2 regions of the Psychrobacillus sp. FSL W7-1457 genome follow, and region 2 is predicted to be linked to the other one. Evidence: riboswitches for the same ligand, from Rfam matches in the RefSeq annotation. Region 2 holds a riboswitch; the other holds the start of a gene.
What was found. A riboswitch is a leader RNA that binds a small molecule or an ion and turns the genes downstream of it on or off. The one in region 2 is predicted to bind preQ1.
Positions count from the first base shown of each region.

Region 1: another riboswitch for preQ1. It lies ahead of queF (preQ(1) synthase); the one in region 2 lies ahead of NSQ95_RS15660 (QueT transporter family protein).

Region 1 covers NZ_CP151993.1:3,901,390-3,909,777, reverse strand. The annotation lists gene NSQ95_RS19275 (ABC transporter permease) at 1-438, shown strand, start outside; gene NSQ95_RS19270 (staygreen family protein) at 1,186-1,647, opposite strand; gene NSQ95_RS19265 (cell wall hydrolase) at 1,947-2,387, shown strand; gene NSQ95_RS19260 (glucose 1-dehydrogenase) at 2,515-3,249, opposite strand; gene NSQ95_RS19255 (TetR/AcrR family transcriptional regulator) at 3,368-3,997, opposite strand; gene ahpC (alkyl hydroperoxide reductase subunit C) at 4,418-4,981, shown strand; gene ahpF (alkyl hydroperoxide reductase subunit F) at 5,225-6,778, shown strand; PreQ1 riboswitch class I at 6,891-6,937, shown strand; gene queF (preQ(1) synthase) at 7,062-7,562, shown strand; gene queC (7-cyano-7-deazaguanine synthase QueC) at 7,734-8,388, shown strand, end outside.
Region 2 covers NZ_CP151993.1:3,177,801-3,186,188, forward strand. The annotation lists gene NSQ95_RS15635 (hydroxymethylglutaryl-CoA reductase, degradative) at 1-1,047, shown strand, start outside; gene NSQ95_RS15640 (hypothetical protein) at 1,049-1,495, shown strand; gene NSQ95_RS15645 (tripartite tricarboxylate transporter permease) at 1,492-2,847, shown strand; gene NSQ95_RS15650 (NUDIX domain-containing protein) at 3,131-3,757, opposite strand; gene NSQ95_RS15655 (polysaccharide deacetylase family protein) at 3,871-4,680, shown strand; PreQ1 riboswitch class I at 4,822-4,866, shown strand; gene NSQ95_RS15660 (QueT transporter family protein) at 4,873-5,385, shown strand; gene NSQ95_RS15665 (ring-cleaving dioxygenase) at 5,467-6,444, opposite strand; gene NSQ95_RS15670 (ornithine cyclodeaminase family protein) at 6,906-7,889, opposite strand; gene NSQ95_RS15675 (MFS transporter) at 7,963-8,388, opposite strand, start outside.

The sequences.
Region 1 (8,388 bases), 720 kb from region 2:
ACGCTTCCTTTAGGGATATTTGCTGTGCTTCAAAGTATTACTTGTTTTATAACTGCTTACTTTTTAGGTTTGGAACTATCTTTCAACCATGTATTTGCATTTATTACCTTACTCATTACATCTACTATTTTCATAGGAATCGGACTGTTATGTGGCTCCTTATTTAACGAAAAGGCAGCAGTAGGCTTATGCGGAGCTTTATTAACTAACTTAACAGCATTTTTATCTGGCGCATGGCTCGATTTATCGTTAATTGGAGGAGCTTTTGAAAAAGTCGCTTATGCGCTACCATTCGTCCACGCTGTTGATTTAGTTCGAGCAATTGTGGCAGAAGACTTTAACGCAATGTTTCCCCATTTATATGTTGTGGTAGTTTATGCAGCTGTCCTTTTTAGTCTTTCGATTTTTATTTTCAAATATAAAATTCAACAAAATTAATAGTTAATCAACTTACGTTACTTAAACGTAGGTTTTTTTATTTAAATTAATAGCTCTGTTAAAGTTGATTATTGAAATAGAAAGCGCTAGCCTCCATAACAGTGCTGAAAATAAAAAAATACGTTGCAGAAAAATAGGTTGAAGAGAGGAAACTAGTAATAGAAGTGTTCTTATAAAGTAGAAGAAAAAGAAGCTGTTATTTCTGAAGGAAATTGAGAATAATAAGTTATAAAAAAAGACCGCACTTAGCTACATTCGGAGAACCATACCATAAGAAAGTGGGAAAACCACTGATAAGCTGGTACCGATTTAACAGTATTATTATAACAATCATTAATGGAATAAAAATCCCCCCTTTAAAATGGGAAACCCTATTCAAGAAAAAGAAACAAAAAAGCAGCATCTCACAAGGAGATGCTGCGGTAGAATTCTTTGTTCCTAAAGAACTCTAATGGGTTTGGCACCCAATAATGCTAATTTGCCTAATCTAAAGTACCATTATTCGATGTCAACGAGAGTTGTTTATTACATATTTAATATAGCATAGTAAACCGTGATAACGTTACTAATTATGTATTCTGTGTATAGAATTCAATTTATACAGATCATACTTATTTAATAAGAGAACCACCAAAAATATTAATCCGACATGTTTTGGTGGTAGATTTAACGTAAACGAGTTGTATAAAGCCGTCCATAATAAGGGTGATAGGCATTCAATTATAAACAAACATAGAAGTTATTTGTTTATAATGAAATGGAGTAATTACTAAAAGTACCCCAAATCTCCTGTTTAAATAATGAAGGATAAATGGACATAAAGTTAACGATTATTAATGCATAATCCAATCTTGGATATAGGTCAAATAAAAACCGATCGCCATATCGAATCGTTGTTAATGCAAGTGGTAATTCGCGCCTAAAAACTTCATTCCGCTTTGTTGCTGCACTTAAGTCGTGATTTTCTTTATCTAGATATAGATATACGTTGTAATTTAAACTATTCCCTTGTGTTTTCCAAACGCCTAGTACTTCGTCTCTCATTTCAGTATTAATTTTATCCCATGCAAATTGTGTTCCAATTGTTAAGAATAATTCTCCAGTGAAATCAGAGTGAGTCAGTGTGTGACTTCTGGAAATGATGGGTCCCGTAGCTGAAACACCATCTCGATATTCAACAGTGAGTTTATCTGGATTTAACTTACTCATGCCACCAACTCCAATCGTTTTATTACCAATATGCTATTTTTTAGTTTGAGGTTGGTTAAAAGACACAGGTGTAAAGATTTTTTTAATTGGATGAGAAGAAGCAAAAAGGTTAGCAGGGACCAAATAGGCCAAGCTAGCCTTTTTCTAGTGTTATTAAATTTTGCAATAAACCTCAAAAGCGGTCTAATATTGTTGAGCTACGTTACTTAGTAGTTCTTAATAAAATAATGTGCAAGTTGGTAAAGGGGATAGAATGACATAATTCAGTTTTCTTTCATACAATACCTAGGGGTGAAAAAATGGCTAGAGTTAAATACCGAGATAAAGACATTGATCTCATGGCAAGGATGATGAGAGCGGAAGCCGAGGGTGAAGGGAAACAAGGGATGTTATATGTTGGTAATGTAATTGTAAACCGCGCTAAAGCTGATTGTTTGGACTTTAATGATGTAAGAACTATTGAGGATGTCATTTTTCAGGTACAAGGAGGAAATTATTCTTTTGAAGCCGTTCAAAAAGGTAATTTGTTTTATGAAAGAGCGAGAACTACTGAAAAAAAGTTAGCAAAACAAGCTTTGGATTATTGGAGAGAACACCCAGCGAAATATGCACTGTGGTATTTTAATCCATTCGGTCCTTGTCCTCCGACTTGGTATGGTCAACCTTTTTCTGGTCAATATAAAGACCATTGCTTTTATGAACCAGCAGCTGGAACATGCGAAAGCGTTTATATAGGCTAGTAAAAAAATCTCATAGATCCGCCGAGATAAACGATTCAAAAGTAAGTGCGATTATAAATTAAATAAAAAATAAGGTCGATTTTCTACGTTAATAGAAAATCGACCTTTTATTAGTTTATACATACTATTATTGTGCTGTTAATCCGCCATCGATTACGAATTCTGAACCTGTTGAGTAGCTAGACTCGTCAGAAGCTAAGAATAGTACCATATTAGAGACTTCTTCTGGCTGTGCAACACGTTTTAATGGAATGTGTTTAGCAAATGCTTCAACCGCTGCTTTTGTATCTTCTTGTACCACCATTGGTGTCGCGATTACACCTGGATGTACAGAGTTTACGCGAATGCCCATTGGCGCTAAGTTAATTGCAGCTGCTTTTGTCATACCACGTACTGCAAATTTCGTATCAGTATAACCTACTGCACCAGCAACTAAGCCGTTCATGGAAGAAATGTTGACGATTGAACCTCCACCAGCTTTCATCATGGAAGCAACTACAGTTTTCATACCTAAGAATACGGACACTTGGTTAATGTCTACGATACGACGGTATTCTTCTACTGTAATATCAAGCATATTTTTTGCCATCGTAATACCGGCATTATTTACTAATACATTTACTGGACCAAATGCTTCTTCTGTTTTAGCAATAACTGTTGCCCAATCTTCTTCAGATGTTACATTTTGTTTAACAAAAAGGGCATTTTCGCCTAATTCAGCTGCGAATGCTTTTCCTTTTTCTTCATTTAAATCTGTTAAAACAACTTTTGCACCTTGTTCAATGAATAATTTTGCATGTGCTGCTCCCATGCCTTGTGCAGCACCTGTAATAATTGCGACTTTACCTGTTAAACGACTCATGTAAATTGCCCCCTAAAATAGATTCATATAAAGTGATAGTTGACTATCACTTTTTATATTTACTAGTAAACAACTTTCTTGTTTGAATGTCAATTCAAATGTCCGTTGCTGTTACTTACTATGGTTGAATATAGCGTAAAAATACATCCTTCATCACCAAAAGCTGCTTGTCCGCAGAAAGTAACTTCGATAGGTTGGAATCATGCTTTGTTAGGCTTGATTTATAAGTAAAGATGCTAAAATTTTGCACCATTGTCATGACAAATACATCCAAATCAATTTCTGACCTTAACGAGCCATCCAGCTTGCCCTGCTCACTTATAGTTAATAAAACTCGGGCTAAATTGCTGCGTGCCGATAAATACTCAGCATATTGCTCCGGTGATTCTTCAGCTATCTTTTCATATAAATCAAAGGAATCGAAGTACTTTGCTAAACGTAACTGCGGATCCTTTATGATGCCCATATAATACTCTAAAATTTGCTCAATTTTTTCATATGCCGTTATAGGCTGTTCGATAATCTGCCCAATATCCGTGGCCATTTCATCTGTAATTGCATTCGTAGCCGCAATTATCAAATACTCTTTTTTAGGAAAGTAACGGAATAACGTTGCGATCCCAACTCCAGAAGCAGTCGCTACATCTTGCATTTGTACATGTTGGACGCCCTGTTCCAAGAATAAGCTCTTGGCAGTCTGGATAATGTTTTGACGGCGTTGGTGTTTTTGTTGTTCTCGTTTACTCATTATTAATAATCACTCCAGCTATTTTTCATAGAATGATTGTACCATGCTTTATAGGAAGTTTTCGGGTCTACAGAATGACTGCAAGACTTTTCTTAAGATTATGCGCTTGTTGGATAAGAGGACAAAATGACATGAGTCTTAAATGCAGATTAGTGTTGAAAACTTACCACAAGGAAGTGCTGTTAAGTAAAAGATTAAGGAATTCTAATCCTTTTCTTTTGACTTTTATTTTCTCAAAACGCAGTATGCCCATTTCTCTTGGACACTATAAATGTTGTAGAGTGGTATTGATAACGAACTATTTTCATACCTTAATGGTTGACTGAAAATCAAATGTATAGAATAATAAAACTATACATTAGAATTATTACAACATAATTTTAATACTTGATAGAAATAATACATAGGAGGCTATAAATCATGGCATTAATAGGTAAAGAAATTGCACCATTCGCTGCAAAAGCATTCCAACAAGGTGAATTCATCGACGTATCTTCTGAAAATTTCAAAGGCAAATGGTCAGTAGTATGCTTCTATCCTGCAGATTTCACTTTCGTATGTCCTACAGAGCTAGAAGACCTACAAAATGAGTATGCAACATTAAAATCTTTAGGGGTTGAAGTTTACTCTGTATCAACTGACACTCACTTCACACATAAAGCTTGGCATGATACTTCCGATACTATCGGCAAAATCGAATATATAATGATTGGTGATCCATCTCACACAATCTCTAAAGCATTTGATGTATTAAATGAAGAGGATGGCTTAGCAGAGCGCGGTACTTTCATCATTGACCCAGAAGGTATTGTACAAGCTTACGAAATTAACGCTGGTGGTATTGGTCGTGACGCATCTACGTTAGTAAACAAAATAAAAGCAGCTCAATATGTTCGCAACAATCCAGGCGAAGTTTGCCCAGCTAAATGGCAAGAAGGCGGCGAAACTTTAACTCCAAGCTTAGACCTAGTTGGTAAAATCTAAGTTTCTAAGCTATATAAACTAGAGCAAGATTTAAGCGGCAAGTGCCTGTTATGAAATTATTTTCAGACAGCCTTGTCGCTATTTTTTATTAGAATTATAAAGAAAAAAGAAATACGCGTATTAAAAAAAGATGAATAGAGGTGAAGGGCTGCTCGTTGAGAATAACAGATTGATTTATTATTGAATTATAGTTATTGAATTATCTGAATATAATATTTCATTATTTCAGCGACAGCGAAATTTATGCTAATAGATGCAAACTTAAAAGCTCAGTTACAACAGTACTTAGCATTATTAGAAGGTGAGATAGTTATCAAAGTAAGCGTAAGCGACGATAAAGTATCTAATGACATGCTTGAGCTTGTAACAGAGTTAGAAAATATGTCTCAGCTTATTACCGTACAACATGCATTACTAGAGCGTACTCCTAGCTTTAGCATTAATAAGGTGGGGGAGGAGTCAGGTGTAACATTCGCAGGCTTACCACTTGGCCATGAATTTACATCATTAGTACTAGCCTTATTGCAAGTTTCAGGTCGTGCTCCTAAGATAGATGAGGCTGTGATTAAACGCATTCAAGCCATTAAGAAACCTATGAAATTTGAAACGTACGTGAGCCTGACTTGTCACAATTGCCCAGACGTTGTACAGGCATTGAATATCATGTCTGTGTTAAATCCAAATATCTCAAACACAATGGTTGAAGGTGGCGCGTTCCAAGACGAAATTAAAGAACGAGACATTATGGCTGTACCCACTGTCTATATGAACGGTGAGAACTTCGGTGGTGGTCGTATGGAGCTTGAAGATATATTAAACAAGCTTGGAGAAGTGTCAGACGGGTCTGAATTCCAAGACGTTGAGCCGTTCGATGTATTGGTAGTTGGTGGTGGTCCGGCAGGTGCCTCTGCAGCAATCTACTCCGCTCGTAAAGGTATTCGTACAGGTATAGTAGCGGAGCGCTTTGGTGGTCAAGTAAATGACACATTGGCTATTGAGAACATTATTGGTACGAGAGCTACAGAAGGTCCACAATTTGTTTCAAGCTTAGAGGCACATGTAGCGGATTACAATGTAGATATTATGAAATCCCAACGAGTTACAAGTATTGCTCGTAACGAGATGGTAGAAGTAACATTAGAAAACGGTGCAGTATTGAAAGGAAAAACAGTTATTCTTTCAACAGGGGCACGCTACCGTCAATTAGGTGTACCAGGCGAGCAAGAATTTAAAAATAAAGGCGTAGCATATTGCCCGCATTGTGATGGTCCAATCTTCAAAGGGAAAGATGTGGCTGTAGTTGGCGGTGGAAATTCTGGAGTTGAAGCAGCAATTGACTTAGCGGGAATTGTGAACCATGTTTACCTATTACAACGGAATGCAGAGCTAAAGGCTGATACAGTATTACAAGAGCGTTTACATAGTCTATCTAATGTAACGGTTTTAACAAATGCCTTAACACAAGAAATTACAGGTACAGATAAAGTGAACGGGTTAACTTATTTGGATGTTGTGTCTGGTAAAGAAGAGCATATTGAGCTACAAGGGGTTTTCGTACAAATTGGTCTACTACCGAACACAGAATTTTTAAAAGGTATAATTGATTTAAATCAAAATAATGAAATCATTATTAATAAGCACGGTGCGACAAGCATGCCTGGCGTATTCGCAGCAGGTGACTGTACGGATACGGTATACAAGCAAATCATCATTTCAATGGGTTCAGGGGCAACAGCTGCACTTGGATCATTTGATTATTTGATACGTAACACGACGCCTCAATTAGTTAGTCGGTAATGCTTCATAAATTTCCGTCCTATCTAATAACGAGCCCAAAAAGTGTTATTTTTCAATTTGACATTTATCTCCACGTATTATATTATTTTTTTAGATAAATACCTGAAATTTTTCAGGAGAGGTTCATAGCAGATACCCTCTATAAAAAACTATGGATACATGACGAAAAAGCCATGTCCATAACTGGACATGGCTTTTTTGTTTTAATCCTGTAAAGTTTTATAGAAAATGTCTCAACCTCTCCTTGAAAAGATTTGGTATTACTTTTCAAGGGGGTTTTTTTATGTCTGGCCGAAAGTCAGCTGAAGGATTAGAAGATTTAACCTTATTAGGAAATCAAAAAGTGCAATATGCATTTAACTATGCGCCTGAAGTATTAGAATCAGTGGACAATCTACATTCTAATCGAGATTATTTTGTGAAGTTTAATTGTCCAGAGTTTACGAGTCTATGTCCAATAACGCAACAACCTGATTTTGCCACTATGTATATTTCATACATCCCAGATAAAAAAATAGTGGAAAGTAAATCGTTGAAGCTATACTTATTTAGCTTTAGAAACCATGGTGATTTCCACGAGGATTGTGTGAATATTATTATGAATGATTTAATCCAACTGCTAGATCCTAGGTATATTGAGGTTTGGGGGAAATTCACACCACGTGGAGGTATCTCCATTGATCCGTGGTGCAACTATGGACGACCAGGAACAAAATATGAGGAGATTGCGAGCTACCGTTTAATGAACCATGACCTTAATCCTGAAAATATTGATAATCGATAAATGGAATGGAATAGGAACTTCTTACTCCTAGACGATTACTTATAAATGAAAATTAATTAAATAAATCCTTGTTAGCAAGGAAGAGGTTATTAGCGACCCTCTTAAAAAAACTAAGATGAAAACAGCACTTCTCTTAGCGTGCTGTTTTTTCGTCGTGAAGGAGATTTATACATGAAACAGAGTAAAGCACTTATTGTATTTAGTGGAGGACAAGATAGTACGACTTGTTTGTTCTGGGCGATTGAAAATTTTGCAGAAGTGGTGGCCGTGACCTTTGATTATGGTCAAAGACATCGTCTAGAGATTGACTGTGCAAAAGAAATAGCAAAAGAGCTTGGCATCGAACATCATGTGCTAGATATGTCATTACTAAATCAGCTTGCAGCTAATGCATTGACACGCGAGGAGATAAAAATTGAAGAAAGGGCTAAAGGTGAGCTACCTTCAACATTTGTTCCCGGAAGAAATCTGCTTTTTCTTTCATTTGCTGGTGTCTTAGCTAGTCAGGTAGGAGCAAACCATATCGTGACAGGGGTTTGTGAAACAGACTTTAGTGGGTATCCCGATTGTCGTGACGTTTTTATCAAATCGATGAATATGACATTAAATTTATCAATGGATAGTTCCTTTGTCATTCATACACCATTAATGTGGATCAACAAGGCACAAACATGGGAGCTAGCAGATTCACTTGGTGTATTTGAGTATGTGAGAGAAAGAACTTTAACCTGTTATAACGGGATCATTGCAGATGGTTGTGGAGAGTGCCCAGCATGTAAATTACGTGAAAATGGGCTTGAGGAGTATTTAAATACTAAGCGAGAAC
Region 2 (8,388 bases):
GTATTTATCCCTATGGCTACTGAGGAGCCCTCTGTCATTGCTGCAGCTAGTAATGCAGCACGAGCTGCTTACGATTTAGGTGGTTTTTATACCTCTTCCTCTGGAACAATTATGCGAGGACAAATTCAAGTGTTGGAGATATCTGATCCATTTGGTGCTAAGGCAAGAATATTTGAGAATAAAGAAGAAATACTAGTAAATTGTAATTTAAAAGATCCTACGTTAGTAAAACTAGGCGGCGGGGCTAAAGATTTAGAAGTCCACTTAATAAATACTGTTAGAGAAACAATGTTAGTTGTTCATCTATTGGTAGATACAAAGGATGCAATGGGAGCTAATGCTGTTAATACAATGGCTGAAGCTGTTTCCCCTCTTATTGAAAGGATTACAGGTGGAAGGGTTGTATTGAGAATTATAACTAATCTTGCAGACAAACGATTAATTAGAGCTAGAGGTGTATTCTCTGCAGACGCACTTGGGGGGCCTGAAGTTGTAAATAACATTGTAAGCGCTTACGAATTTGCTGATGCTGACCCATATAGGGCGGCTACCCATAACAAAGGAGTGATGAATGGGATTACATCCGTAGTACTAGCAACGGGAAATGATACAAGAGCTGTAGAGGCTGGAGCACATGCTTATGCTTCAAGAACTGGGAGATATCGTTCTTTAACCACATGGGAGATAAATGCAGATGGAAATCTAGTTGGTTCTATCGAGCTTCCAATGGCTGTTGGAATAATTGGAGGTGCTACTAAGACACACCCTGTAGCAAAGGCTTCACTCAAAATAATGAATATTACTTCAGCTATAGAGTTAGCTGGAATAATTGCATCAGTTGGTTTAGCAGAAAATGCAGCTAGTTTAAGAGCTTTAGCAGCAGAAGGCATTCAGTCTGGCCATATGAGGCTTCATGCAAAGAACCTTGCTGTAATGGCAGGTGCCAAAAAAGAAAATATAGATTTAATTGTTCAAAAAGCTATACATGAAAAAGATTTACGCTACGACAGAATCTTGCAGTTAACTAAAGAAGTTCAGGAGGGCTAAAATGGAGGAAAAGTTGAATAAACATAGTTTAGTAGACAAAGCTAAAAATGATAGCTTTGTAGAAATACTGGGGGATACCATTTCTGGAAAACAACTTATTTTCTCTATTTTACTTAGCGTTTTTGTTAGTATAGGTGGGTATAAATTAGGACAGTTTATTTTCCCTAAAATTGCAGAAGCACAAATGGTTAACTCTTATTCTCTTTTGCTAGGTATTGCTGGAACTGTTACCATATTAATTATCAATTCTATAGCGTTTAAACCAAAGAGAATTCTGGTCGAGGATGAGATTTCTTCCGAAAATATGGCTGAAATTTATGAAGACTTGCAGCTTGATTATGAAGAAGAAATTAGTTTAATAGAAAATGATCCTATTACAAGAAAAGAGCTTGAAGACTTAGGAGTACTTTCAAACTTTAACCTTCCTCAAAAGGAGGTTAAAAAATGAGTATTTATTTAGTTGCCCTGTTATTTGCTTTACTTGGAGCAATTGTCTTTTCTTTAATCGGGCTTATTTCTGGGACTGATGAAACTGCTATTATGGTCCCCCTTACCTTACTGGTAATTCTTTTAGGAGCGCCGCCTGAAGGTGTATTTGCCTTTTTCATGGCAGCAGTTTTAGCAAAACATTTAACACACGCTGTTCCTACAGCATTAATGGGTATCCCGGGTGATACTACAGCAGTCCCTTTAATTGATCATGCCAATACATTGAGACGAATGGGCATGCCTCATATAGCTTTAAGAAAAATGATTTCTGGCGGAATCATTGGAGCGTTTATTGCATTACCTACTGCAGTTTTACTTGGACAGTTTTTAGGGCAATTCGCAGATTTTTTCAAATCATCTTCCGGTCTTATTTTTACATTAGCTGCATTTTTAATTGCTTACTTCTCAAAAGGAAGATGGGCCAGTGTTCTATTAATTATTCCATTTGCATTTTTTATAAAAAGCCTAGATACATTAAGCTTTTCAATTTTAGACAAACATTTATCCATCACTTTCTTTCTTGGAATTGCAATAGGTCCCATGCTATCTGATATATTAATCGCTGCTTCTTCGAGTGCAAGGAAAAGTGTTTTAAGAAATAAAGCGAACGAGTATCATTTAGCTCCAGAAACAAAATCTTGGAAAGGGTATTTTCCTAATCCATTTAAAATTCTAACTGGAAGACAGACAATCTTTACTTCGATCACTACATTTATATCATCTCTTACGTTTGTATTTAGTCCAGTTGGGATGACTTCTCTTATGGGAGAAATCGTAGGATCTAGAACAAAAGGAGCTTATAAAAAATCTACTACTAGCTTAACAGTCATGAATGGGGTAACCGAATCTACCTATATTGCGGAAGCAATCATTCCGCTAATTGCCTTCGGAATTCCGTTAAGCCCTGTGGCTCTGGGACCAGCTTCTCCTTTGTTTAATGCTCCACCCGTTTTTACAGTAGAACCAATAAATAATCTACACACCTATTTAACGTCGTGGGATTTCTTTATTTTTGGTTTAATCGGAATTACAGTTGCTTCTTTAATTGCATATCCATTTTCGATGAACTATGCACGTAAAGCATCAGTCCTAGTCTTAAAATACGTTAGTCAAGAAGCAATTATTGCAATGTTTATTGGGCTAGCATGTTTATTAGCTTACCATGAAGCTCAGCTTGTAGGGATTGTGTTAACACTTACAGTTGCTACAGTAGGCGGACTTTTAAATCGTATTTTAGGTATTGGAGCTGGGGTTCAGTTTATGGTATTTTACGCATCAAGCTGGATTATTCTTCAACTATTTGGTTTTTAAAAATCTAAGAGAATGGACAAAACTTGTAAATAAATTTAAAAAACGTAAAATCAAGATGTCGATTTTACGTTTTTTTCCATTTCAAAGCCAACTGAATTACTGTAAGACATCTCTCCACCCTATGGAAAGGAGGCGCCGACTCCAAGTGGACAGCACGTGCAGAAATCCCAAGCAGGAGCAAAGCGACGAGGAGATTAAGCCGTTCTCCTGTAAAGCGTCCGTCGTAACGGAAAACAATTATATTTTATGTTGAGGAGAGTTCTGTCCCATCCTCCTTTAGACTTCAGTGAGTAAGCCTTAGCTTTTCCTCTATTCTCTCTAGAACTTTTTCAAAGTAATCTAATGGATGAGGCACAAAGCTCTCCTTACCTACATTTTTTTCTATTCTACTCCTTACTCCTTGCTCGTCGACCAGTATTCCTTCTATCTTTATAGATTCTACGTCATCCTTCCATAGCCCCATAAAAGAAGAAAACTTGGTTCTAACAATTCCAGCTACCTCTTCTGTTTGTAATGTAAATGCATCCCATGTGGGAGTAGCTTTATAAACAAAGGTATGAGCAAACTCCTTATCGATTAACTTCTCTGAGATAATCGTGTAGCCTATTACCCCTAAGGACTCCAGCTCTCTAAAAGCCACTTCGATCCCTAGTTCCTCTTCTACCTCTCTGATCCCGTCTTCTACTGATTCTATTGATAATAAATGACCCGCCGCCGTAATATCCAATAAGCTTGGGTAATCTTTTTTCTTATCACTTCTTAGCTGGAGATAGATGTAATCCACTCCTTCTTCTCTACAGACAATCCAGCAATGGAAGGTTTCATGCCAAAGTCCTAACCTATGTATTTCCTCACGAGTAGCCACTCCCGTAACATTTCCTCTATGGTCGAACGTTTTCAGCAATTCCATTTTAAGACCCCTTTTAAAAATAATCATTTTTTATTCTATATGGTGTTTGAGTTGAATATATTTAAATATTGCAGTCATATAAAACTCGTAGAAAGAAAATAGGTGATTCCAATATGATAAAGCTTCTATTATCCTTCAGTCTGACATTACTAGTTTTTATTCTACCATTTCCATCGGTTAGTCTCGCCACTGAAAGCAATTCAGCTGTGGATCATACAGTTGTAGAAAAGCATATTAACAGATTACTAAATAAGAAAATAGAAGATAGCCGTCCTCCCGTTTTCCCCTCACCAAAGAAAGCTAACGTTTACCTAACCTTTGATGATGGGCCAAATGAGTTTACGACTATTAACCTTCAAACCCTTAAGCAATACGAGGTTAGTGGCACATTCTTTTTTTTAGGAAAGCATATGAAGGCACATGAATCCATTGTGAAAGCTGTAGCAAAGAATGGACATTATATTGGGACACATAGCATGACGCATGACAAGACTAAGGTTTACAAAAGTGCAGAATCCTTTATACAAGAAATTAATAGCGGTGTTAGCCTGATCGAACAGATGACGGGGCACAATCCAAGGCTGATTCGTGTACCTTACGGAAGCAAGCCACATGTAACAACAGCCATGAAGGATAAACTGATTAAACAAAATTATAAGCTTTGGGATTGGGATGTGGACACAAATGACTGGAGATATACGGATAAGCAATATAAAGAAATCGTTAAAAACGTCCAATTGGAAACAGAGAAAGCGTACAAATCGGGGGATAAAGATATCATTATACTCCTTCATGATAGAAGCCAAACTACTAAAGCACTCCCTCTTATTATTGAATGGCTCCAGAAAGAAGGCTATACACTTAAAACATATGAAGAAGATAAGCATATAGTTCAAAATTTCCTTCGTGACAAATCATTATAAAAATTACTTGTTAAACCATGAGAGGGCACCTGCCTCTTCATGGTTTTTTATATGACTCATGTTAATCTTTAAACTAACAATAGCTTGGAACTTCTTGACATCCTACCTCTATTAGCCTATTATTATGGATTGTTCGATAAATTAAACGTGGTTCGAGAACCTCCCACGGAAAAAAACTAAGGAGAAATGAATATGAACATAAAAACAATTGCTACAAGTGGAATTATTGCAGCTTTATATGTAGCTGTCTCTATGCTAGTGGCTCCTATCGCATTTGGTGCTTTTCAGTTTCGGATATCCGAGATGTTTAATCACCTCATAATATTCAACAAAAAGTATTTCTTTGGAATTGTAATTGGTGTTTTTATTACAAACCTTTTCTCTCCATTAGGACTCTACGATTTAACTTTTGGAGTAGGACATTCCATTATCACTCTATCTATTAGTATACTGATAGGGAAGTTCGTAAAGAATCAACTATGGCATATGATTTTAAACACCATTTTATTTACATTTACTATGTTCATAATTGCCATTGAATTGCATCTTGCGTTCGATATTGAACTATATTTTGCATTCAATATTGCTAATCCTTTTTATTACACGTGGTATACAGTTGCTTTAGGTGAATTTGTGGTAATGGCAGTAGGCATACCATTAATGCTTGCCTTAAATAAACGTTTAAAATTTAAGGAACTAATATAAAAAATGAGCCCCCATTTTCTTCTCAGAATTTGGGGGCTTATTTTAAGGTCACTTCCTACAAAGGAAATGACCTTTTTCAATTTACTCTTTTTTAAACTCAATTGTACTTCTTACCGTATCTATAGGTCTTACTAGGCCTTCAATTTGGGCACGTTTTGATTCTAAGAATGGAGGTAAGGAAAGTTTTTCTCCCAAAGTCTCATAAGACTCGTCTCCCATAAAGCCGGGACCGTCCGTAGCAAATTCAAATAATATCCCGTCTGCCACTCGAGCATATAAAGATTGGAAGAAGAAGCGATCTACAAACCCAGAAGTATGGAATCCAAAGCTTTCCATTCGCTCTGTCCACTCATCTAACACTGCTCTATCTTCCACTCGGAATGCAGCATGATGTACTGTTCCGAAGCCTTGACGACCTGGTGGTAGGATAACATTTTTCTCAATAATGACGCGTGCTCCATTTCCACCTTCTCCAACCTCAAATAAGTGAAGATCACCCTCTTGCGCAATTTCCTTAAACAGTAATACTTTTTCTAGTACTTCCTTCATGTAGTCAAACTGTGCAATGCGAATATGAATGGGACCTAAACCAGTAATGGCATGCTCTAAGGGTATTGGTCCTTTTTGCCAAGGAGTACCAGACTCTACACCTCTATTGTTCTCATCCGAAATCAATTCGTATTGCTGGTCGTCAAAGTCTACAAAAGATAGAACCTTCACTCCGAATTGCTCTTGAATACCTGTGTGTTTCACATTTAAACGGTCAAAGCGTTTCTCCCAATAATCTAAAGATGCATCGGTTGGAACACGAAAAGCCGTTTTATAAATCTCATTCGTCCCATGGGTGCCTTTAGGGATTCCTGGGAAATCAAAAAATGTCATATCTGTTCCTGCTCCACCAACATCATCTGCAAAGAATAAATGATAGGTTTGAATGTCATCCTGATTTACTGTTTTCTTTACTAATCGCATACCTAATACGTAAGTAAAAAATTTATAGTTTTCTTCTGCACTGCTTGTAATAGCAGTCACATGATGTATACCTTTTAAGTGATTCATTTATAATCCTCCTATTTTATCTTTAATTTAAATATCTTTAATTCGAGATAATTTTATCATGTAAAAAAATAGAAGTCAATCAGAAAAGCATAGGCGCCTATCCCTGCCCCGACAGGCAAATGGGAAAATGCGAGGAGGCAGGTCCTCAGCCACCGCAGTATTTTCCCATTTGACCCCGAGGGGCAAGGCGCTGAAGCTAGACAACAAGAAAAGCGCAGGCGCCTATCCCTGCCCCGACAGGCAAATGGAGAAATGCGAGGAGGCAGTTCCTCAGCCACCGGAGCTTTTATCCATTTGACCCCGAGGGGCAAGGCGCCGGAGCTAGACAACAAGAAAAGCGCAGGCGCCTATCCCTGCCCCGACAGGCAAATGTAGAAATGCGAGAACAGGTTTCAGAATTTTATAGTTTTCTACACAATTAGAAAAGGCCGAACAGCATAATTTGCTACTCGGACTTCTTTTTATACCTCTATTTCTGTACCAATATTATGTTCCCTTGCTTTTACAAAAACACCTTTTGCAACTGCTAAATCATAGTATGCTGCACCGACAGATTTAAATAATGTTATTTCTTCTTCATGCTGTCGTCCCTTCACCGCACCAGTAACAAGTGCTCCTATATCTCCATAAACTTGATCGAAGGACCATTCGCCAATCTCTACTGCATGCATGAGTTCCCCTGCCTCGCCCTTAACCCCGTCCAAATCATCTACTACAATTTTAGAGGACTTGGTTATCGTAGCTACATCCATTTCAAGCATATGAGGTAGATAAGAGCCAACTCCATTAATATGAGTACCCGGTTTTAAGTCACTCCCTTTAAAGACTGGCTCGTTAGATCTCGTTGCACAGCAGATAATATCTGCCTCACCTACAGCTCCTGAAACATCATTAAATACTTCATAAGGAATATCAATCCCGAAATCTGCTAGCTTTTGGCCAAATTGTTCTGCTTTTGAAATAGTTCTATTAACTAGCACAATACGTTCTATATCTCTCACTGCAAGAACTGCAAGTACCTGTTCAAATGCCATTGCTCCTGTTCCTATTACAGTTAACACCTTCGAATCTTTTTTTGCGAGATAATCGGTAGCAATACCGCTAAGCGCTCCAGTTCGTAATCTTGTTAAATAGGAAGCATTTAACATGGCCAAATGTTCTCCATTTTTTGCGTCCGACAGCAAGACAATCCCCTGTGTAGTAGGCTTTCCCTGTGAAGGATTGTTTGGGAAAATGGTCACTACCTTTACAGCTGTCACCTCCCCTATTAAATCAGCGCTTGGCATATACAACGCAGATGCTTCATGTTGTGGAAATTCAATTACTGTTCTATGTGGACTCGCTAATTTTTCTGCTGCTTTTGCTTCCAATATCTCTTTGATATCTTTTATTGCATCCTTCATCTTATATGTAGACATAATTTCCTGTTCATTAACCACTAGCATCATTATAGCCTCCCTAAAAAATACAAGCTCGCCTTGCCTAAAGTAGCGTAAGACGAGCTTTATGTTCACATCATTATACTTTACTAAGTTCTTTTTCATTTGTCTTTGAGAATGATTCATCTGCATTTACTGGAGTTACATCATCTAAATTTTGCTGGCTTCTATCCTTAACTGCCCAAATGGCCAATAAAGAAATAACAGCAGTGAAAATAATATAAAATGCAACTGGAACATAGGATCCATTAAACTGTAGCATAAGACTTGCAGCTATCAATGGTGCTGTTCCACCAGCTAGGGCAGCTCCAATTTGGTAGCCTAGTGTGATTCCTGTATAACGAACCTTCGCGTCAAAGATTTCTGAAAACATCGTTCCTAGCACGGCTGTAATCGGTGCCCAAATAATTCCTAACCCGATGATCGTTGCAACTACTAGTAACACAAGTGACTGCTGCTGAAGCATCCAAAAGTAAGGGAAGGCAAACAAAATCATCCCAACCGT